DNA from 2 places in the Virgibacillus ihumii genome. Region 2 is predicted to be linked to the other one. Evidence: riboswitches for the same ligand, from Rfam matches in the RefSeq annotation. Region 2 holds a riboswitch; the other holds the start of a gene.
The links. A riboswitch is a leader RNA that binds a small molecule or an ion and turns the genes downstream of it on or off. The one in region 2 is predicted to bind lysine.
Positions count from the first base shown of each region.

Region 1: another riboswitch for lysine. It lies ahead of HUX68_RS07085 (Na+/H+ antiporter NhaC family protein); the one in region 2 lies ahead of dapA (4-hydroxy-tetrahydrodipicolinate synthase).

Region 1 covers NZ_CACVAN010000001.1:1,408,458-1,420,359, forward strand. The annotation lists gene HUX68_RS07080 (sodium-dependent transporter) at 1-1,532, opposite strand, end outside; gene HUX68_RS07085 (Na+/H+ antiporter NhaC family protein) at 1,742-3,292, opposite strand; lysine riboswitch at 3,398-3,575, opposite strand; gene yunB (sporulation protein YunB) at 3,623-4,414, opposite strand; gene HUX68_RS07095 (YunC family protein) at 4,493-4,795, opposite strand; gene HUX68_RS07100 (bifunctional metallophosphatase/5'-nucleotidase) at 4,882-6,276, opposite strand; gene HUX68_RS07105 (sulfite exporter TauE/SafE family protein) at 6,288-7,103, opposite strand; gene HUX68_RS07110 (MFS transporter) at 7,288-8,739, opposite strand; gene sufB (Fe-S cluster assembly protein SufB) at 9,177-10,574, opposite strand; gene sufU (Fe-S cluster assembly sulfur transfer protein SufU) at 10,639-11,070, opposite strand; gene HUX68_RS07125 (cysteine desulfurase) at 11,060-11,902, opposite strand, start outside.
Region 2 covers NZ_CACVAN010000001.1:3,270,115-3,282,016, forward strand. The annotation lists rRNA gene rrf (5S ribosomal RNA) at 113-228, shown strand; tRNA gene HUX68_RS16145 (tRNA-Met) at 285-361, shown strand; tRNA gene HUX68_RS16150 (tRNA-Asp) at 447-523, shown strand; gene ltrA (group II intron reverse transcriptase/maturase) at 1,443-2,612, shown strand; gene thiL (thiamine-phosphate kinase) at 3,106-4,086, shown strand; gene tsaE (tRNA (adenosine(37)-N6)-threonylcarbamoyltransferase complex ATPase subunit type 1 TsaE) at 4,238-4,693, shown strand; gene tsaB (tRNA (adenosine(37)-N6)-threonylcarbamoyltransferase complex dimerization subunit type 1 TsaB) at 4,712-5,413, shown strand; gene rimI (ribosomal protein S18-alanine N-acetyltransferase) at 5,406-5,855, shown strand; gene tsaD (tRNA (adenosine(37)-N6)-threonylcarbamoyltransferase complex transferase subunit TsaD) at 5,852-6,862, shown strand; gene HUX68_RS16185 (DUF3231 family protein) at 7,369-8,373, opposite strand; gene dapA (4-hydroxy-tetrahydrodipicolinate synthase) at 8,649-9,533, opposite strand; lysine riboswitch at 9,657-9,835, opposite strand; gene HUX68_RS16195 (ABC-F family ATP-binding cassette domain-containing protein) at 9,958-11,871, opposite strand.

The DNA.
Region 1 (11,902 bases), 1.9 Mb from region 2:
TAGTTAGCCTCCCCAGTTTTCTTTTTGTTAGCTTTTCCCGATGACTTCCATTTGGAAAGCGCAAGCAGAATACCTATCACAAGCGCACCGCCTGCGACAAACCAACCCCCATATAAGATAAAGGCATCAGAATAACCACCATAATTTCCTGTCGGTGTATCAAAGAGTTTCAACAAGTTATCCCGGAACAGCTGGAACATGGTGTAGCCCAAAACTATCGGGGTAATGAAGGTTAAGCTGACGTTCCACCATGCGCGAATTCGTATATCTGATATTTCATTTGCATGTTCTTTAAACGTTCCCAGTTTACGCAAGAACCATGCAATCAGGATTACCTCAACCAGACCGAGCATTGCCACGCCAAACTGATTAATAAAATAATCAGCCGCATCAAGGAAGTTCAGTCCACCCCGTGTTGCAAAAAGCAAGGAGATAATTGCCGCTGTCCCACCACCGAACAGTACAGCTTTGTTGCGTGAAATTTTAAATTTGTCAACCAAACCAGCCACATATGTTTCGGTAATCGACATTAATGATGTTAAACCGGCAAGCACCAGTGAAATGAAAAACAAAAATCCAAACAGTTCATTTAATGCAGGGAATTCGTTAATGATGGCCGGAAATACTACAAATGCCAGTCCGACACCACCTGCAACAACTTCATCGACGGCAACCCCCTGTTGTGATGCCATGAATCCCAATACTCCAAATACGCCGATACCGCAAAGCAATTCGAAACTTGAGTTACCGAACCCGACAATAAATGCATTGTTTGTTAGATCCGTTTTTCTCGGTAAATAACTGGAATATGTGATCATGATTGCGAATGCAATTGACATACTGAAGAAAATTTGCCCATATGCGGCAACCCAGACGCTTGGATCCCAGATTTGGCTGAAGTTGGGTTCAAAAAATGCATTCAGCCCTTGTACCGCGCCAGGCAATGTAACCGCCCTGATAACAATAATAAGAAAGATAATTACTAATGCAGGTATAAAAATTCTGTTAGCGATTTCAATACCTTTTTTAACACCTTTAAATAAGATTCCAAGAACAACTATCCAAACTATGATCAGTGGAATTAATACTCCTGGAACAAATCCTCCAACTTGACCGGGATCTGCAAGATTTAAATAATCATTGAATAAAAATGTTTCGGTATCATCTCCCCAGCTCAGATTGATGGAAAATATGGAATACGATATTGCCCAGGCAATAATAACCGAATAATACGTTGAAATGACAAAGGCGACTAATACAGCCCACCAGCCAATCCATTCCACTTTCTTGCCGCCCATCCGATTGTACGTCAGCGGTGCGGAACCACGATATTTGTGCCCCATGGTAAATTCCATTATCAAAATTGGAATACCGGCTGTTAATAACGCTATCAGGTACGGGATAAAAAATGCCCCGCCACCATTTTCATACGCTACTGCAGGAAAACGCCATATATTCCCCAGACCTACCGCAGAACCGGCTGCAGCCAAAACAAAACCTGCTCTCGAACCCCATTGTGAACGATTTTCCATTGTTGGACTTCCCCCTTTTTTCCTTTATTACAATCCAATGTATGTCTGATTGTAACAAGGAATGTTAGTAATCTTTATTTTTTTCAGATATTTATGTTTGTATTATAACGGTACTTTCCTCCTATGTCAAAAAATAAAGGCAATTTTCAGCATTGCGCGATATAAAAGAACCCTTTCGCCACTGGGGACAAAAGAGTCTTTTGCTTCATCTACTGTTTTGTTGTTTCCATAAAATGGATAAATAGACCTGCTGCAATAATAATAATTAATGAAGCAAGCAGAGCAATTGACACCAAACCGGTAAAACCAATTACGAGATAGCCGACAGCTGCGGAAATGGCTGCAATAATTGCATACGGCAGCTGTGTGAGCACATGGTCAATATGATTCGATCCTGCACCAGTTGATGACAGGATTGTCGTATCAGAAATCGGTGTACAATGGTCACCGAATACAGATCCGGCCAATACCGCCGCTAGTGACGGCAGCAGCATGGTCATATCGGTTATCGAGGCAACCTCTGCCGCTATCGGAAGCATAATGCCAAATGTCCCCCAGGATGTTCCAGTTGCCAATGCCATTATGCCTGCAATGGTAAAAAATAAAAATGGAAGCAGAGACGGGCTGATGGATGCATCATTAACAATACGTGATAAATATTCACCAGTCTCCAACGTCCCCATAATTGATCCGATCATCCACGCCAGTAATAGAATGTAGATTGCCGGCATCATTGTCTTAATTCCTTCAATGCTTATTTTCCAAAGTCCCGGTTTCGGTTTTGTCTGCAGCCAATGGAATACCAGCGCAGACAGAACGGAAGCAAGTCCGCCAATAAACAACGAAAGATTTACATTAGTATTGGCAAAAATGGATAATAACGTAATTTCTGTACCACTCGTCATCATGCCGGTAACAACCATTGCAGCAACAGTCGCAACAATTAAAACACCAATAGGAACAAGCAAATGGTATATTTTTCCATTGCTGTGCGGATCGAATGCATCGCCCAGGTCACCCGGCACTTGTTCCGAATCCGGATTAAGCAGCAACCCTTCTTCAACGGCCCGTTCCTCGTGTTTTCGCATCGGACCAATATCCATGCGAAAATACGCAACCATAAATACTAGCAGCAATGCGGCAAGTGCGTAAAAATTCATTGGAATCATCTTAATAAAAGTTTCCAATGGCTGAAGATCCGTGATTTCATTTGCGGCAAGTAAACCGCCGATAATCCCGATAATATAGGCACCCCAGCTGGAAACGGGAGAAATAACGGTTACCGGTGCTGAAGTGGAATCAATAAAGTACGCAAGCTTGGCCCGTGATATTTTGTGCCGGTCTGTCAGCGGCCGTGCAATTTGCCCGACAGCGAGACTGTTGAAATAATCATCGATAAATATAATTAATCCTAAAACGCCCGTCATCACCTGTGCACTGGTTCGTGTTTTCACCCGTTTAATCATCCAATCACCAAAAGCCCTGCTCCCGCCGGATGCGGTCAAAAAAGCAGTCAACATACCGAGTAACAGTAGGAATCCCAGCAGCTGAAAATTTCCGATATTCAACTGGCCGCTTGTAACAAATATCCCATAAAAAACATTCCATATTTCCGTCAATGAATAAATAATGGCAAAATCATGAATAAATAATGCCCCCACAACGATTCCGGCACCAAGTGACAGCAAAACCCGCTTCGTGAGTAATACGAGCACAAGCATAAGCAGTGCTGGAATAATTGAATAAAATGTTCCCTCCATAGTTGCTTCCTCCATTTTCGTTAATGCACTTACTGATCTATAAACCACAAAAAAGCAACGATAGAAAATAACCTACCATTGCTTCAGTATCTGTTATCCTCCATTTCGATCAGTAGTTCTCCATGCATGTAGTATCAACATGACAGTGTATCCTTTATTCAAAAACACACCAGCAATAATAGGTCTGACCACCATTATGCTTCGGCAAGTGACCCTTTCATCAATCGTCTTCGATGTCATACTCAAACTGATTACTCATGCCAGTTGCACCTCTACCTCACCGATCTGATAAGGTAATGCCTATTTAATTTCCTCACATAGTATAGCAAGTTATTCATTTTTCTTCAAGGAGTCTTTTGGAATTGATATGGATGGATTGTTGCCATCAACTCCATAAAACTCCGGCACCTGTCCCATAATAACGGTTGAATCAATTGGTATTTTCGTACTGACTTCCTCTACTTCCGATGTAAACGGAATGACCACCTGCACATCAGCCTCGACAAGTATGTAAATAGTAACCAATGAGTTGTTAATCCCAAATGGTTCCACCTCTCTGACGACATCCGTTCGCACACTTCCGGCAAGATCCAAATTAACCGGAATTTTCGGACCCAGATTGGCAAGCGCCGCATTACCTGTTATCTGGCCAAGCGGGATTTCCACAACAGTTGGATCTTTTCTTGGCAAGTCTTCAGCATTGCCGTCATATTCAATCGGTTCATTCAATGACTCCTCGTATTGGGGTTGCCTGCCTTCATTCATCGCCATAAAAAATTCTTCAACTCGGTCTGTAGTTACTCTGTTTATTTTACTGACTACATTTGTTTTCCAGCTAAGAGTGGTAACTTGCCCCTCATTATCTGTTGTGGTTTCAAATATATCATCGAAATCATAATTTTCTGCAAATTTAACAGCCGTGTTGATTCCCCTAGTTGCAAACTCCTGCGTTTTAATTATCGCTATATCCATCAGGACAGGTTTAAAACCCTGATTAATAATCCAAAAGCTGAACCAAACGGCAGCGATAAATAAAATCATAGTAATAACGATTATATTCTTTGTCCGAAGTGGAGACCGTGGTGTTCTTTTTTTGCGGAATACCATTGGCTGCTTCATCATTAAAAAAACCCCCTAAAACAACGTATGCTTGTTTACAGGGGGTTAGAATTATTTTTCAGCTGTCAGCAATGAATTCAGTCAGGAAATTTTCAGCAATGCATCTTTGCCGATCATTCCCGGCTCCCAGCCGTATTCTCTGGATGCATCGGTAATTTTCTCAAGCGGTGCATGGAGCAATTGATCAATTGTCTTCACACCAAGTGCACGGCCGGCGATAACGTTTCTATCTTTAAGCACTTCATTTAAAACATCCACATCCAGTGCTCCACACATAATATAGCCGACCTCATTGGAAATCACCAGTAAATTTGTTTTCGGAAGTTCTACAGTTATTGCCGTAAAATACATGCCATCCACTTCTAACGGATTAACGGTCATCATACGGAAAAAATGCCTCCCTCCTGCTATACATAATAGGCTATGCAGGCGAAAGGCATATTGTCACCATAATTTGTGTAATGGATGCATCAGCCAAAATGGGTACGCAACGTATCTGCAAGCAAATCACGCAGAAATTCCGGCAAATAGAACTGCTTCGTTTCCGACTTGGCTATTTCCGGAAGCAGACGGCCAAATGTGAACGTATCAGCAGTCGCTAGCTTGTACGTTTTATCCGGGTCAAGCGGACGGCCATTGCGGGTTACCTGTTCCACATATTCATGGCCGTCTTTACGGATAACTGTATCCACTTCCAGCCCGGAAAATATCATCTTGCCAATCACTTCACCACGAAAGCCGAATCCTTTCAGCTTCAGTTCAGTCAATTCCTTCGTATAGGAGGCTCGAACAACTTCAACTAGTTCGTCACCATTCAGCTCCACTGTACAAGGATTGATTGGATGGGGACAAATGTGATGAATATCCTTATACGTCACATCACCCGCCGGAAATTGATCCAGCAGCAGCCCCGCATTGAGCATAGCCACGTCCGCTTCGGTCCATGATTTCAGGGTGTCGGTCAGTTTTTGCATCATTTCTGTCTGCTGAAACCACTTTACCTCAATAGGCTGCTCCAGATGAATGACAGGATGCCCCAGGAGCTTATCGGCACGAACACTCATGTCATACAATGTTTGTTCAGTCTGCAGATCTTTTGCCTTATGGGTAATATCAGTTGTATGAGCTTCTTTTTTTATAATGGATTTAGCGGCGTAATCCCATGTTAACGTCACTTCTCCGATAAACGCACAATGCTTCCCTGCAGCAGTTATCAGCGTGTTGTTAATGACCTCCCCTGTCCGGAGCAAATGGTGTGTATGGCCGCCAATAATCAGATCAACATCTTCAAAACGACGAGCAATCTCTTGATCTTCCGTGATTCCGAGATGTGACAATAGCACGATTACATCCGTTTCTTTTTTTAGTTCAGCAATATATTTTTCCAATGTTTGAAACGGGGGTGACATGTGCCAGTCCAATAATTCATAAAACGCATTAAACGGTGCCGTCAACCCGATCATCCCGATTTTCACCCCGCCTGCTGACTGAATGTTAATCGTCGGCTTCTGCCAGAATGGTTCGTGGCCAGTCATACTGTGCAGGTTGGCGCATGTCACCTGAAATTCCGCGTCATCATATAAATGGTACAAATCATCATGAGCCAGGGTGATTCCTTCATTATTACCGATGGTCGCAAAGTCGTAGCCTGCATCATTCAGCAGCTGTACATTGGCTTTCCCCATAAATGCCTCCGCAATCGGGTGAACCCGGTCCACATGATCTCCAATATCGATCATCCAGCATGAACTGCCTTCTGATGTGCGGCGTTCCTTCTCTGCTTTAAAATACCCGACGACACGCGACCAATTTTCAAAATTGCTATGTAAATCATTTGTATAGTAGAAATGTATTTGTTCCTGCATGAAAATGCTCCTTACATAATTCCCTCAATAATTAAGCGTGCTCCAATAATAACAAGTATGAATCGCAGCGCCCATTCCAATATATTTCCTTTGATGAGCTGGTTAACCTTCGCACCGATTACCCCACCGATTAATGCCCCCGGGATAAACAGAATCGCATACTCCCAAATGACATGCCCCAGGAAAATATGGGTTCCGGCACTGATAATGCCAATAAAAAAAATCATGAACATCGATGTTGCTGTTGCGATATGAACTGGAATACCAAAAAGTAAAATTAATGCCGGTACCATGATTGACCCGCCGCCAATTCCAAATAGCCCCGAGAGAATCCCGACAATAACAGAAATGACAACCGCCTGCCATACAGATATTTTATAATGGTACGTCTGGTTATCGACTGTGAAGGTACGGACTTTAGCTGCATTGGTTAAATCTATATCCGGTCGTTTCCGTTTAATCAGAAAAAGCGTGGATAAAGCAATCATCAGGATACCAAAATACAAAGTAAATCGTTCGGTATCCACAAATTGATTCAGCCACGACCCGAAAATACCGGCCGGAACACATCCAATCAGAAACAGAAGACCCGTTTTGTAATCCACCCTCCCCTGCCTCATATAAGAAACTGTTGATGAGAGAGCGGTAAAAACCATTGTGACAAGGGAAATTCCGACAATCATCTGCGGTTCTGCCCACGAGAACACATCCGAATGTTTATATAAAAATAACAGGCTTGGAATAAGGACAATCCCGCCACCGAGCCCAATCAGGCTGCCAACAAATGCCGCCGCGACAGCTATTACAACACATAAAATATAAACCAATACAATCCCTGCCAATCCAAGTCTCTACCCTTATAGTAGCATTAATCGAAAGAGAATTGCACGATTTTAAATTGTAGTGACTCATTCTTATTTTCATGAATCGGGCAAAAAACTGCAATCGTCCATACAATTGGAGTGCCACATAAATCCATTATTTATGTGGCACTGTGTAAAGCATATTTACTTAATCATCTTTTTCACCTTGGTCATTATCATCTTTTCTTTCTGCGATTTCACTTTTTTCTTCCCTCCACCATAAAGCTTCCTCAGGATCCTCTAAAACATCCTCTATTTCATGCTGTTCCTCTACAGCAGGCGGCTGTCCTCTGAGTGATTTTCCTGAAGTTTCGACAACAAAGAATGCAACAATAATTATACCGATAACCGATGCAAACATGATATAGTATGCAGGAACCATCCTGCTCATCGTTGCACTGATTAACCATGAAACAACCAGCGGGGCAGTACCGCCAAATATTGATGTTGCCACATTATACGTAATCGCCAATGACCCGTATCGTACTTCTGTAAAAAAGAGGGAAGGCAATAACGACGGCATAACACCTTGGAAAGAGGCAAGTAAAGCGCCCAAAATTAGTAACCCCAAGAAAACCAGCCAACTATTTCCACTTCCGATTAACAGAAAGGATGGGATTGATAAAATAATCATTCCGGATATCCCGAACAAAATAATCCGCTTATTTCCAATACGGTCACTAAAATAACCTGCCATTAAGACAAATGGAATCATGATGACCATCACGACCAATATCAGCAACAATCCTTTTGTATTTCCATAGCCAAGCACAGCATTTAGATGAGAAGGCATGTAAGTCAAAATCACGTAGTAAACCGTATTGTAGAATGATACCAATCCCAAGCCAATCAGTAATGACCTGCGATGATATACGAAAATATTTTTAAGGGATGCTTTTTGTTTTTTCTCTTCCTCTTCTTCCTCACTCCTGGATTCAAAAGCCGGAGTTTCTTCCAAATTACTACGCAAATAAAACCCAATGATACCAATAGGTGCAGCTATGATGAACGGGATTCGCCATCCCCAGTCATGCATCGTTTCTGATCCCAGTACATAACTTAGAAGAGTAACAATTCCAGCACCAGTGATATAGCCTACCAACGTACCTACTTCCAGACCGCTGGATAAAAATCCACGTTTCTTATCAGCCGTTGATTCGGCAATAAATGTCATAGCACCTGAATATTCCCCACCTGCTGAAAAACCTTGAATAAGCCTTGCCACAAGCAATAATATCGGTGCAGTTATACCGATGGAAGAATAGGTTGGAATCAGCCCGATGCTTAGTGTTGCAAATGCCATGATAATTAACGTAATAGCCAGTATTCTTTTCCGTCCGATTCGGTCACCAAGCATTCCGAAAAACAATCCACCGAATGGACGGACCAAAAAGGCGACAGCAAATGTAGCAAAACTGAACACTAACTGTAATGGACCGCTGAATTCAGGGAAAAACAACGCACCTAGAATAACCGCGAGATATGAATAAATACCAAAATCAAACCATTCCATTGCGTTACCAATTGCTGTTGCGATAACTGATTTCCTTGCCAGCTTTGTGTCCACAACAGTCACATCATCTTTATGTAAGTGTTGCATATTTTTTTTACGAAATTTTTTCTTTTTATCCACCTAGTTGCTCCTCCTCGTTTTCGTCTCTTTCTTATCCTAACCGAAACCCGTGGAATTATATTTTATTTCCACAAGTTTTATTTTCCTTTCCAGAAAAAATTAAAACCTATTTTATGTGATTAACTAAATAAAATTACCTGAGTGACTGAAGCACCTCCAGTTTAAAAAATATGTATTGACTATTATAACAATCTCGTCCAGCAGCCGAAATGGTCAAATAACCTATTTTTGCGTTCATTTGTCATGAACAAAAAATCCACGAAGCATATTATGAACTTCATGGACTTCAAATCCTACAAAAAATTTGAGGCATTGCTACTGTAATTAAAGTTACCCATAAAAATAAGACCTTCACACCAAAAAACCCCTTGTCACAAATATTGCTGTGACAAGGGGGGTATTTATTAACCGATAGAACCTTCCATTTCCATCTTGATCAGCCGGTTCATTTCGACTGCGTATTCCATTGGAAGTTCTTTTGTAAATGGCTCAATGAAGCCCATGACAATCATTTCAGTCGCTTCTTCTTCGCCAAGTCCGCGACTCATCAGATAGAAGAGCTGTTCTTCTGATACTTTGGATACTTTAGCTTCGTGCTCCAGTGAAATATTGTCATTGTTGATTTCGTTGTATGGAATCGTATCTGATGTTGATTCATTATCCATAATCAGCGTATCACATTCGATATTGGAACGGGCATTGTCTGCTTTGCGTCCGAAATGGACAAGTCCGCGGTAGTTAACTTTACCGCCTTGCTTGGAAACGGATTTTGAAACAATGCTTGACGATGTGTTTGGAGCCAGGTGATACATTTTTGCACCTGCATCCTGAACCTGCCCTTTTCCGGCTATTGCGATTGACAGTGTATTTCCCCGTGCGCCTTCACCCTTCAGAAGACATGAAGGATATTTCATCGTCAATTTGGACCCAAGGTTTCCGTCGATCCATTCCATTGTTCCATTTGCATCAACAGAAGTACGTTTTGTAACCAGGTTATAAACGTTATTTGCCCAGTTTTGGATTGTAGTATAACGGCAGTACGCATCTTTATGAACAAAAATCTCAACAACTGCACTATGCAGAGAGTTTGTTGTATAAACCGGTGCAGTACAGCCTTCCACATATTGTACGGAAGAGCCTTCATCGGCAATAATCAGCGTACGTTCGAACTGCCCCATATTTTCCGAGTTAATACGAAAATATGCCTGCAGTGGTGTTGTTGATTTAACACCTTTTGGTACATAGATGAACGAACCGCCGGACCATACTGCTGAGTTCAGTGCAGCAAACTTATTGTCCGAGGAAGGAATAACTTTTCCGAAATATTCTTTGACAAGATCTTCATTTTCTTTCAGCGCTGTATCCGTATCCTTAAAGATGATACCGAGTTCTTCCAAGTCTTCCTTCAGGTTATGGTATACTACTTCAGATTCATACTGAGCTGATACACCTGCCAAATATTTTTGTTCCGCTTCCGGAATACCAAGTTTATCGAATGTCTGCTTGATTTCATCTGGTACTTCATCCCAGGTTTTACCTTGGCGCTCAGATGGTTTGACATAATAGACAATTTCATCAAAATCCAATTCCGAAAGGTCGCCGCCCCATTGTGGCATCGGCATTTTATAAAATTGTTCCAATGATTTCAAACGATAATCCAGCATCCACTGTGGTTCTTCCTTCATTCTGGAAATTTCTTCAACCACTTCACGTGTCAAACCTTTTCCAGAGCGAAAAACTGATACGTCTTTATCATGAAAGCCATATTTATAGTCTTCCATTTCAGGCATGTTTTTAGCCATGCTGAATACCTCCTTATAGTGTTCGTACTTTATAGTTCCAAAACTGATTTAATCAGTAACCCTTTTATTCCTGAACACCTTTTTCCATTGCCTTCCATGCTAGTGTAGCACATTTGATGCGTGCAGGAAACTTGGATACGCCCTGCAATGCTTCAACATCCCCAAAGTCAAGATCACCGGTATCCATTTCTTCCCCAAGCATCATCTGTGAAAAAGCCTTTGACATATTCAGTGCATCTTCCAGCTTTTTCCCTTTGATTGCCTGTGTCATCATGGATGCTGATGACATGCTGATGGAACAGCCTTCACCGGTAAACTTAGCATCTCTGACAATACCATCTTCCACCTGCAGCTGCAGCTGGATCCGATCCCCGCATGTCGGATTGTTCATGTCGACAGTCAATGCGTCACCTTCAACAGTCCCGCGGTTTCTCGGATTTTTATAATGATCCATGATTACCTGTCTGTATAGTGTATCAAGGTTGTTAAAAGACATCACCGAAATACTCCTTCGTCTTCAAAAGTCCATCAACTAAACGATCAATATCTTCCTCTGTATTATACAGATAAAAGCTTGCACGTGCGGTTGCTGTGACATCAAGCCACTTCATGAGAGGCTGGGCACAATGATGTCCTGCCCTGACCGCAACACCTTCCGCATCAAGGACTGTCGCGGTATCGTGCGGATGAACATCATTCAGATTAAAGGTAACCAAAGCTGCCCGCTCTTCCGGACCATAGACGGTTTTCCCGTCAAGTGCACGCATTTTATCAAGTGCGTATGCAGCAATTTTATGCTCATGTGCCGCAATGTTATCCAAACCAACATCATTCAGAAAATCAATTGCTGCACCCAACCCGACTGCTCCTGCTATAATAGGGGTTCCACCTTCAAATTTCCATGGAAGTTCTTTCCACGTTGAGTCGTACAGATTAACAAAATCAATCATTTCCCCGCCGAATTCAACTGGTTCCATGTTTTCAAGAAGTTCCCGCTTGCCGTAAAGTACACCAATACCTGTTGGACCACACATTTTATGACCTGAAAATGCATAAAAATCACAGTCTATTTCTTTCACATCGACCTTCATATGCGGTGCACCCTGAGCCCCGTCAATTAGGATTACAGCACCGTTATCGTGAGCGATCCGGCTTATTTCCTTAACCGGATTGATAGTTCCAAGCACGTTGGAAACGTGTGTTACCGCAACTATTTTAGTGTTGGGTGTTACAGTTTCCCGTACATCCTCAAGAGCAATCGTTCCATCATTTTGTAATGGAATATATTTCAATGTTGCACCTGTTGCTTTTGCAGCCTGTTGCCAGGG
Region 2 (11,902 bases):
TAAATTCCTGAATAGCCCTTGCATTTTTTATCGAAAATGCCTATAATATATCTTGTCTTGAAAAATGAGAGAGAACTTCGTGACGAAAGATGTCATGGTTCCAGCCCGAAGGTCTGGTAGCAATAGCGGAGAGGTCACACCTGTTCCCATGCCGAACACAGCAGTTAAGCTCTCCAGCGCCGATGGTAGTTGGGGCTTTGCCCCTGCAAGAGTAGGACGCCGCCAGGCTTGGCAATTTTTCAGGAAAATAATTCGAGATATTTATTGTGATAACTTTTTCATATCGCGGGGTGGAGCAGTCTGGTAGCTCGTTGGGCTCATAACCCAAAGGTCGCAAGTTCAAATCTTGCCCCCGCAACCAATTTATTTTAAAATAATATGATTTATCTAGCTGTGCTGAACATTTCTTCAAAACAGTTTATAGCATAAGAATCATTTTATAATTAGGTCCGGTAGTTCAGCTGGTTAGAATGCCTGCCTGTCACGCAGGAGGTCGCGGGTTCGAGTCCCGTCCGGACCGCCATTAAACGATGCATGTTCCATTAGGAAACATGTTTTTTTAATTTCTAAAGTAATAAAATTACAGCCGCTTCCTATTGTTCGGATGCGGCTTTTTGGTGTGCCTCACTGTTCCACACTCTAGGTGGTTCAAATCCACTCGATAACTTTATCCTTTCAAGTATCGTAGCCGAAGAAGAATCCTCGCTGATGAGGCAGGATTGACAGGGTGTCCTCTGCGAAGGGGAATCCGAAAGGTCTGCAGGCAAAGTCCAGCCCGGAACATTGTGTGAACCAGAGGTGGCGGCGATGTTGGGTGACCCGCCCAAAAAAACGGGGAAACCTGTGCAGTTGCGCACCTTGTAGGGAAACTAGAAAAGGGAAACGACCTATAGGGCACATCGACGTGATTAGGGTCAGGATGGATGGAACAGAGTGTGTGATTACTGGGGGAAGCACTGTAGACTCCTATCGGTAAACACCGGTAGGTAGGGGAGGTATAACCCTAAATGGGGAAAGCCAAACCGAGGGTACTGCAGGTGGCGGATGGCTCCGTAGTAGCGATGAAATTCGAGCCGATGAAGGCTGGCGACAGTCTGGAGGGGAAAAGTCGGATGAGTAGATGCATGATGTCATCTAACCTGTGTCACGACCAAAAGTTGTGATATGGCGGTGAAGGGACCTGCTTCGTCAACATTGTGAATGGAAGTGAGTGGGAGACGTAACGCATTAAATGAAAAGGTTCACCAAGGGGTACGTCCTGCCGAACATGAAAAGCCATGTAAGGATACAGGTGGACTTGCGACCTGAGTACATGATGATTGGATAGGAGCGATTGGCTTTTGCCTAAACACGTAATCCAACATGGTGGAACAAGCGAGGAATCGCCTCTTGTAGTGACCATAAGACCAATGTGGTGAGTAAGCGCGAAGGTGGTGATGAATATGCGACCAAAGCGCAAATTTTATTCCATCATTGATAAGGTGTACCGCATGAGTAACCTGTACGATGCATGGAATGCCGTTAAGACCAATAAAGGTAGCGCCGGGGTAGATGGTGAAACCATCCTATGGTTTGAGGCGCAGTTGGAACAAAATCTTAGAGAAGTCCAACGGCTTTTGAAGCAACAGCGTTATCGACCGGAACCGGTACTACGTCACTATATCCCAAAAGGGGACGGCAAAAAGAAACGACCGCTGGGCATCCCCACTGTAAGGGACCGAATCATCCAACAAGCCGTACGGCAAATGATGGAACCCTTGTTTGACCGGGACTTTTATCCACACAGTTATGGGTTTCGAAAGGGACATTCCCAACATCAGGCAGTGGACGTCGTAAGACGTGCGAAGAAGAATGGGTATGAATACGTGGTGGATTTGGATATCCAATCGTATTTCGATAATATCCCGCATAACTTATTGATGGAAAAAGTCAAAACAAAAATCGCCGACGGGCGAATACTTGATTTGATTGAAATGTGGTTAAAAGCAGGTGTCATGGAAGACGATCGGTTCTATGACACGACTTCCGGCTCTCCTCAGGGAGGGGTCATATCACCGTTATTGGCGAATGTCTATTTGGATGAATTTGATTGGAAAATGAACCAACAAGGATTTCCAGTTGTACGTTTCGCGGACGATGCGATTATTTTCTGTAAAACGAAGATAAAAGCTAATCGAGCGTATAAAGCAGCTGAAGAGATATTGGAAGGCAATTTAAAGCTTACGATGCATCCCGAAAAGACGAAAGTCGTTCATTTTGATGAAGGATTTCGTTTTCTGGGGTTTCATTTCTGGAAAGACTATCTAGTCCTTCCAGATGAAAGAGCCCGAAAGGTTAAAGATAAAATAAGGCATCTATCAAGAAGACAACAAGGTAAGAGTCTGGTAGAAGTGATTCACAAACTGAATGAAGTCATTCGGGGATTTGCCAATTACTTCAGGATAGGAAATGTCAAAAAGAAATTCGAACGTCTGGATGAATGGATTCGAATGAGGGTGCGAGCTTATATGAGGAAAAAGCGTTCCATGGAGTCGAATTGGCGCATACCCAATAAAGTGTTAGCACAAGCGGGATTGGTTTCAATGGTCAGCTTACTCACCAAACGTTCCTAATTCGTGAGTGAAATAAAGTAACAACTCATTCCCGGAAATGGGGAACTGACGAAGTGAAAGCCGGATGCGGGAAATCTGCACGTCCGGTTTGACGAGGGGTCGGAGGGCGAAAGCCCTCCTCCTACTCTACTCTGTAATATTTGTATAGGATTGCAAATCGGGTCCACGCTAATTGAGAGGAAGAATGTACATAAAGAAACGTTAATTGCTGTAATTATGTTCAGGTCAATTAAGTAATGTTCTAGTTAATCAAGGTCAGTCTAAAAACGATCGAGTTGACCTGACGGACGATCGAGATAGCCCTAAAGTCGATCGGGCTCATATCAAAACCATCAAGGAAGTCCAAAAATCAATTGAATTCCTGATAAAATAAATCGGCCCTGCCCGAAAACAATTGTGAAACCACCCAAACCAACTACATCTGCACTTATAATTTTTTTCTTTTACAGCACTTTTTGCTATCATAAACATAGCTATGAAAAAAGTGGTGATAATGATGGATGAATTCTCCTTTATCAACTCAATAAAGCAGCATACGTATAAACAGCCGTCAATCGTTAAGGGAATCGGGGATGATGCGGCAGTTTTTCGTCAGCCATATAAAGATGTCATAACAGCCGTCGATACGTTCGTAGAGGATGTTCATTTTGCACGGTCCACGATGGCACCGTTTCACATCGGGTTTCGTTCGGTTGCAGCGAATGTGAGTGATCTGGCGGCTATGGGAGCAACACCTGCGTTTTATCTGGTTTCGATGATCATTCCCACGACATGGTCTTCCGATGAACTGGATGAGGTATATAAGGGCATGAAAGCGATGGCTGCCCGGCATCATATGGATTTGATTGGCGGGGATACTGTATCGGGCCCTGTTTTATCTGTTTCGGTTACGGTAATTGGCTATGCAAATACGAATCAGGCCAGATTTCGGAGTACTTCCGAAGAACAAGATATCGTCTTTGCTACTGGTTATCTTGGTGACTCCCGTGCCGGGCTTCATATGCTGACAAATCCCGGATTGTATGAAAATGAATCGTATTTTTATGACAGGCACCGTAAACCACTTCCGAGGGTCGACTTTTCTGTCGGGTTATCAAACCTGAAAAGAGTAGCTTTAAATGATATAAGCGATGGAATTGCCAATGAATCAGCTGAGATCGCGGAGGCTTCAAAGGTGGATATTGTCCTTTATGAGGAACAGATTCCTACCAGTTCGTCATTCGGGCAGTTTTCCAGGAAACAGCAGTATGAATGGAAACTGTTTGGCGGAGAGGACTTTGAACTGGTTGGCACCGTATCGCAACGTGATTGGGAAAGGTTATCAGATATTGCCCGCAATACGGATACGCCATTGACTCAAGTTGGTTTTGTTGAACAAAGCAAGGGACCTGATCAGCACAGCGTTTTTATCATTGACCGGAATAATCAGAGAAAACCTTTGGAGAAAAAGGGTTATACACATTTGGCAGATTAGGAAATAATTTTCCATCTGCATAGTTCAATTATGGTTGTCACCTAAAGGCTTATACTGACGCTCATAAGAGCTTCTAAGAAAGCATAAAACGCTTTCGTAAGCTTTTCTTTAGTAAAAAATAACAACTAAGTATTTAAAAGCAGGTGAGAAGATGAGTTTGCATCAATTTGATACACATTCGGCTGCTGAAACCAAGCGGGCAGGAGAGCGTCTGGCATTACTGCTTAAGCCGGGTGATGTGATTACCTTGGAAGGCGACCTTGGTGCGGGGAAGACCGCATTTGCGCAGGGGATTGCCACAGGACTCGGCGTAAAGCGGAATGTCAACAGCCCTACATATACGATTATAAAGGAGTATGAAGGGGAACTTCCTTTCTATCATATGGATGTATATCGCTTGGAAGATTCCGATGAAAATATCGGTTTTGAGGAATATTTTCATGGCGAGGGAATTTCCGTGGTGGAATGGGCTCGTTTCATTGATGAATTTTTACCAGCAAAACGGTTGGATATTAAACTGACGCATCTTGATGATCATACAAGACGTCTGGAATTTTTCCCGAAAGGTTTACATTATGAAAGCATTACTGCCGAAATAACGAGTTAAACGTAAGGAGTCAAACGAATGAATGTACTAGCCATAGACACATCAAATCAAATATTAGGCATTGCGTTACTTAAGGATGGCGAGTTGCTGGGTGAAGCTGTAACGAATATAAAAAAAAATCACTCGGTGCGTCTGATGCCTGCAATTGATCAACTGATGCGGGACGTGAATATGACACCAGATCAGCTGGACCGAATTGTTGCAGCCAAAGGTCCGGGTTCGTATACGGGTGTGCGGATTGGGCTGACAACAGCTAAATCAATGGCCTGGGCATTGAACATTCCGGTGGTTGGTGTATCAAGTCTGGAAGCACTTGCCTATCAAGGGCGTTTTTTCAATTCATATATCTGTCCATTCTTTGATGCCCGTCGCGGATTGGTCTACACCGGGCTATACCAATGGCAAACCAACAAAATTGTCCAGGTTATAGAAGAGCAAAATATATTGATGGAGGAATGGCTGCGGACCCTTCCACAAGAAAACATCATGTTCCTGAGTCAGGATATAAGCCTGCACCGGAAGACAATTGAACAATACCTTGGCGGACACGCAATCATCCCGGATGGCTCGGCACATTTACCGAACCCGGCACATTTAGCGTTTGCCGGTATGAATAAACAGCCTGACGAAACCCATACATTGGTGCCAAATTACATCAGACTGGCTGAAGCGGAAGCCAATTGGCTGAAGTCACAGAAAGGAAAGCAGCAAAATGGGTGAGCTGATTATTCGTGAGATGAAGCTATCAGATACACAGGAGGTTATGCAGGTGGAGACGGCTTCTTATGCAGCCCCGTGGCCGAAGGATATTTTTTTGCAGGAAGTTGCCAATAACCATTATGCGCACTATTATGTTGTCGAAGCAGACGGGAAAATTGTCGGTTATGCCGGGATGTGGCTGGTAATTGATGATGCCCAGATTACCAATATTGCGATTGCTCCGGCATATCGCGGGCAAAAATTTGGGCAACAATTATTTTATTATACAATGGAACAGGCTGTTTTAATGGGGGCAAAACGGCTGTCATTGGAAGTGCGTGAATCGAATGTTGCCGCCCAGCGGATGTACCGGAAATTCGGACTTGTCCCCGGCGGCATCCGAAAAAATTATTATACCGATAATCAGGAAGACGCTATTGTAATGTGGGTGAATTTATCATGAAGAAAGACACGTTAATACTTGCAATTGAAACGAGCTGTGACGAAACAGCGGTTGCCATCGTCAAAAACGGCAGGGAGATTATTTCCAATGTGGTGGCATCACAAATTGACAGTCATAAACGATTTGGCGGTGTTGTCCCGGAAATTGCTTCCCGCCACCATGTGGAACAAATAACGATTGTACTGGAAGAGGCATTTGCGGAATCGCGATTGACATGGGATGACATTGATGCGATTGCAGTTACTGAGGGGCCCGGCCTGGTCGGGGCATTGTTGATTGGTGTGAATGCAGCGAAAGCACTTGCCTTTGCCAAACAAAAACCGTTAGTCGGCGTTCACCATATTGCCGGTCATATTTATGCCAACCGACTTGAACGGGAATTTGAGTTTCCACTGATGGCGCTGATCGTATCCGGCGGCCATACGGAGCTTGTCCTTATGAAGGAGCATGGACACTTTGAAGTAATTGGCGAGACACGTGATGACGCAGCAGGCGAGGCATATGATAAAGTAGCAAGGATGCTTGATTTACCGTACCCGGGCGGACCGCATGTGGATAAACTGGCTGCAGGCGGAGAAGAAAATATTAATTTTCCACGTGCATGGCTTGAGGAAGGCAGCTTTGATTTCAGTTTCAGCGGGTTAAAATCGTCCGTTATTAACACAATTCACAATGCAAAGCAACGTGGTGAAAAATTGAAGAAGCAGGACATTGCTGCCAGCTTTCAGGCAAGCGTTACTGATGTACTAAGCACAAAAGCGGTTGAGGCTGCTAAAAAATATGATGTAAAACAGGTGATTGTGGCTGGGGGTGTGGCAGCCAATAATGGGCTTCGTACCGAACTTGACAGGAAATTTGCTGATACGGAAATTCCGCTTTTGATTCCGCCATTAAAGTTGTGTACAGATAATGCTGCAATGATTGGTGCAGCAGGTTTTATTGCGTATCAACATGGTAAAAGATCCGGCTGGGATTTAAATGCAAACCCGTCCCTTATTTTAAAATGATATCCCCACTTATTATCCACAGGGCAGTGGATATTTTATGCGAAGCCAATCTGAAAATATATTTCGCGTGTGGACAAAAATTGTGAATAACTCGGTGGATAACTGTGGATATTGTGTATAACTTTTTGGGAGAAGGGTGAAAAAGCCTTTTGCTTGTGTATATGTCTGTGGATTATCTGAATAACTCTATTTTCTTGCTGCCAAAGAAAACGGGGAAGTGGAATGCTAAAAGGTGTTAATCAAAATTGCCCTCAGTGCTGAATAGTTCTTGATCATCGTGTCTTGATATTACAAAGGGTTATTTGCCAAAATAACCCTTTCGATCAGCTTTATTTTCACCTTAATGAACGCAGCCATGAAGTCTTCATCCCAAAGGAATGTGAAAGGTCTAGCCCAATGAATAGGATGGAAGATGAATTGGCTTTAGATCATGGGGATGAAAAGTTGTTTTCTTCGTGGAAGTGAGAAGCTCCTATTTCAAGCAAAGCTGAGTGGTGATTTGTTCACTAGTTTGTCAGTTCGTTCCGGTCACTAGCCCGGGGAGGTTCCTCCATCCATCCATGATCAATAAGCAGGTTAGCCCCATCTTCGGAAAATTTCAGGATTTCATGGATTAGCCGGTCATAATGTACTGTTAGATCACGTCTGAGCGTAGTGGAAATACTTGTTCCGTAATAGCCAACCCCCAGACCAATTAAAGCAGTCACGATAAACAACATCATCTTGTCAGAAAACGGGGAAACCTTGGATTCGGTCACAAATGTATCAGAAGACATTGACACAGGCAAGTTATTTTCACGCAAAATGGATCCGAATATTTCATTGTGTTTTTCAGCAATTTCTTTTCCTCGTGTAAAAAATTGCCCCACCTTTTTAGTTTCTGCAATTTGACTGAATCCCACCAATGTAGCAATACCCAAAGCATTACGCTGAAAATTACCAAACAGGTTTGCGATTTCCAATGACAGGAGCGGCCGTCTCTCACCGAACCATCCCGTCAGGAAGGATTGCTTTTTAACGTAATCAATTTTCTCTGGATAAGGGATGTAAGGAGAGCGGATAAAGAGTCCTTTTGAAAATAAAGTCTGTTTTGCCATTGTGTTTAATTTCATAGCTTCTTTCAGACATTCATCAAAATATGTATCAACATCAGCTCTAACCGCTAATGACTTAGCAACACTGTACGAATTAAGTGATATTTGGGACATCTGAAACATGAAATGGAGTAAATACTGGTCGGAAAAAAGTCTTGGTGCTTCTATATTTAAATCGTGGTTTTCTGAAAAACCGGCTGGAACCGGGTAACTTTCCCCGTCGAATATAGCCGTCATTTTCACGACATGTTCCTGGGATAATTTTAAAGCATAATCCAAAATCTCACTTGTATCAGGGTCTTCGCACGTTTTTAAAAAATATTTAAGAATACAGATGGATGCCGTGTCATTTTGATATGATGCCCAGATCTGTGATATCTCGGCAGATGTCAGTTTAACAACAGATTTGTTGGCCATGAATACGATTCCTCCAGAAAAATAGTTATGTATAGTGTCCACCCCGCAGAATAATTTATTCATTGAGTTTATCAGTCCCCGACAATAAAATCAGACACACACTGGAGGGTAACGCCAACATATAAAAAACCAAGGCGGGAAAAAATTAACTTTCTGCCGTGGTTTGCTTTGTTCTAACGTCATAAAATATAAATTATGGTAGACCTTATAAGAAAAACTTCGGCACTCGCTAAAAGACAATGCGAATGCCGAAGTTTTTCTAATGTCATGACGAATTAACTCGCTTTATCTATATTGTATTGTAGAATCCGCCGCAGTTCATGTTTTTCAGCATCATTTAACGGAATCATCGGCAGCCGAACGTCCCCGACATGGATTCCTTTCATGTTTAATGCTTCTTTCACCGGCGAAGGACTCGGCTGAGCAAATAAAGCCTTCATAACCGGAAGCAAAGTTCGGTGGATGGCAGCCGCCTCCTGAACATTTCCGTTGTTAAAGTTTTGAACCATTCGTTGTATTTCATTGCCGATAATATGCGACGAAACGGAAATAACGCCGGCACCGCCAATCGAAAGAACCGGCAAGGCGAATCCATCATCACCACTGTACAATGTAAAATCATTGGGGGTTTGACTGATAATTTCTGCCATGGCATCCAAGTTACCGCCAGCTTCTTTTATCGAAACGATATTGTCAATCGCTGATAGACGAACAATCGTCTCAACAGACATATTGACAACACTTCGTCCCGGTATGTTATAAAGCATAACAGGTAAAGATGCGGCATCTGCTATTGCCTTAAAGTGCTGAAACAGCCCTTCCTGCGATGGTTTATTATAGTACGGTGTTACAAGCATAATACCATCAACACCTATTTGTTCCACCTGCTTTGTTAAGTTTATGGAAGCTTTTGTATTATTGGATCCGGTTCCGGCAATAATCGGAATTCTTCCATCTGCAGCTTCCACAACACATCTGAATAAGTCCAGCTTTTCCTCTGTCGTTAATGTTGGACTTTCTCCAGTAGTACCGGCTACAACTAATCCATCTGAACCGTTAGTAATTAAATAATTGACTAATGATCTTGCCGCGTTAAAATCAACCTCTCCATTTTGATCAAATGGGGTAACCATTGCTGTTAAAACTTGGCCAAAATTCATCACTTCACATCCTTCTCATAATTTTTAAATGAAAGATGGTCAGGGCCTAAATGTAAACGCAAAAAAGCAACAACGAGGGCATCGCTGCTGCAGTAGAAACAAATAGTATGAAAAAGTGTTTCCGCGCATGATAGCCCACCACATAGTCTCCTACATGACAGTCCTGCATTTATTCAATACAGTCCCAGCTTCAAGAATATGAGTTACTTTCAGCTTCGGCAAATTCCCCTTTCCACAATCATCCCCGGACCTCATCATCCTCTTATTGTGTACTGATGGTCTTTGCATCCTCTATCCTCACTTCAATAATATTGAGGTAAGAAATTATTTTATTAAACTTACTATAACAGATAACCTGCCGCGTTACAAGACAAAAAGCCCCCAGTCGGAAAAATGGTTCCTGACAAAGCTTTGTAAATACTGATTATTCCTGCAAGGCAGTCCATTCTTCCATTAACTGTTCAATTTCCTGCTTCAGTTCACCGGATTGTTTGGTCAGTTCCATTGCTTTTTCATGGTCCTGAAAATTTTCGGGTTCGGTCATTTTTTGTTCCACTTCTGCCAATTCGCCTTCCAGCTTTTCAATAGCATTTTCCAGGCTAGCGATCTGCCGTTTTCGTTTCCGCTCCTCACTGCGGATGGCTTTTTCCTCTTTAATGTTTGCCTTCCGATCATCCTGCTTATGAATAAGCATTTCTTCCTCGCGAAGTCGCGTTAGTTCCTGTTCTTCCTGCTTCTTCTCAACATAATAGTCATAATCGCCTAAATAAACCGTGGATCCATCCTGCTGCATTTCCACAACCTGATCGGTGATTTTATTGATGAAATAACGGTCATGGGAAACAAAGATAATCGTCCCGGGGAAATCCATCAGCGCAGCTTCAAGTACTTCCTTACTATCAATGTCCAGGTGGTTGGTTGGTTCATCCAAGACGAGAAGATTTGCCTTTTGCATCATTAACTTGGCCAGTGATAGCCGTGCTTTTTCACCACCGCTTAAGGCCGGGATATTTTTTAGGACGTCATCACCGCTGAATAAAAAGTTGCCCAGAACAGTGCGGATATCTTTTTCATCAACCATCGGATGCTCGTCCCAAAGTTCATGCAGGATCGTTTTATTGGATGATAATGTCTGTTGTTCCTGGTCGTAATAGCCGATTTCCACATTGGTGCCGATTTGAATCGTGCCTGCTGAAGGTTCAAGTGTTCCCAGGATCGCTTTAAGCAGGGTTGTTTTTCCGACTCCGTTTGGACCAACCAGGGCGATTCGTTCGCCTCGATTGACATGGAACGTAACATCGGAAAAAACCCGATCTTTGTCATAACGGAATCCCAAATGGTCAATTTTCAACACATCATTCCCGCTGCGCCTACTGACTTGAAAGGAAAACGATGCGGATGATTCATCGCCTTTTGGCTTATCGAGTTTTTCCATTTTCTCCAGCTGTTTTCGCCTGCTTTGTGCACGCTTGGTTGTAGATGCCCGGACAATATTTTTCTGGATAAAATCTTCCATTTTTTTTATTTCAGTTTGCTGTTTCTCGTATTCTTTCATCTCTTTTTCAAAGTCAGCTGCTTTTTGCTCCAGAAATTTGCTGTAGCTGCCAATATATTTTTTGGCTTTATGCCGGGAAATTTCATAAACAATCGATGCTGTCTTATCAAGGAAATACCGGTCGTGCGAAACGATTGCGACAGCACCGGGGTAACCCGCTAGATAGTTTTCTAACCATGTCAGTGTATCAATATCCAGGTGGTTTGTCGGTTCGTCCAGAATCAGCAAGTCAGGCTTTTTTAACAGCAGCTTCCCAAGCGCAAGCCTGGTTTTCTGTCCGCCGCTCAATTCTGTAATTGGTGTATTGTAATCATATTCGTGAAAATGAAGCCCGGTCAGTACGGCTTTAATATCTGCTTCGTAACGGTAACCGCCATCAGAATCAAACGTCTGCTGCAATTTGTCATAATCCAGCAGCAGCTGTTCATATTGTTCATCCGTATAGGCGGCAACATTCTCCATCCTTTTTTCCATGTTCCGCAGTGCCTTCTCCTGCTCTTTCAGGTGATGAAACACTTCGGCCATTTCCTCCCAAATGGATTGACCTGATTCGAGACTGGTATGCTGGGATAAATAGCCTGTCGTAAGTCCTTTTGGTTTAAAAATTTCACCTTCATCATGTGAAAGTTCATCCGCCATAATTTTCAGCAAGGTCGACTTTCCGGAACCATTCCGGCCGACAATGGCAATCCGGTCCTTTTCTTTGATTTCGAGTTTTATATTGGATAGTATGGTCTCCGCTCCGAAAGATTTCGATATATCGTTTAACTGCATGATAATCATTATGTCACCTCGTTCATCACAAGTGTACCGT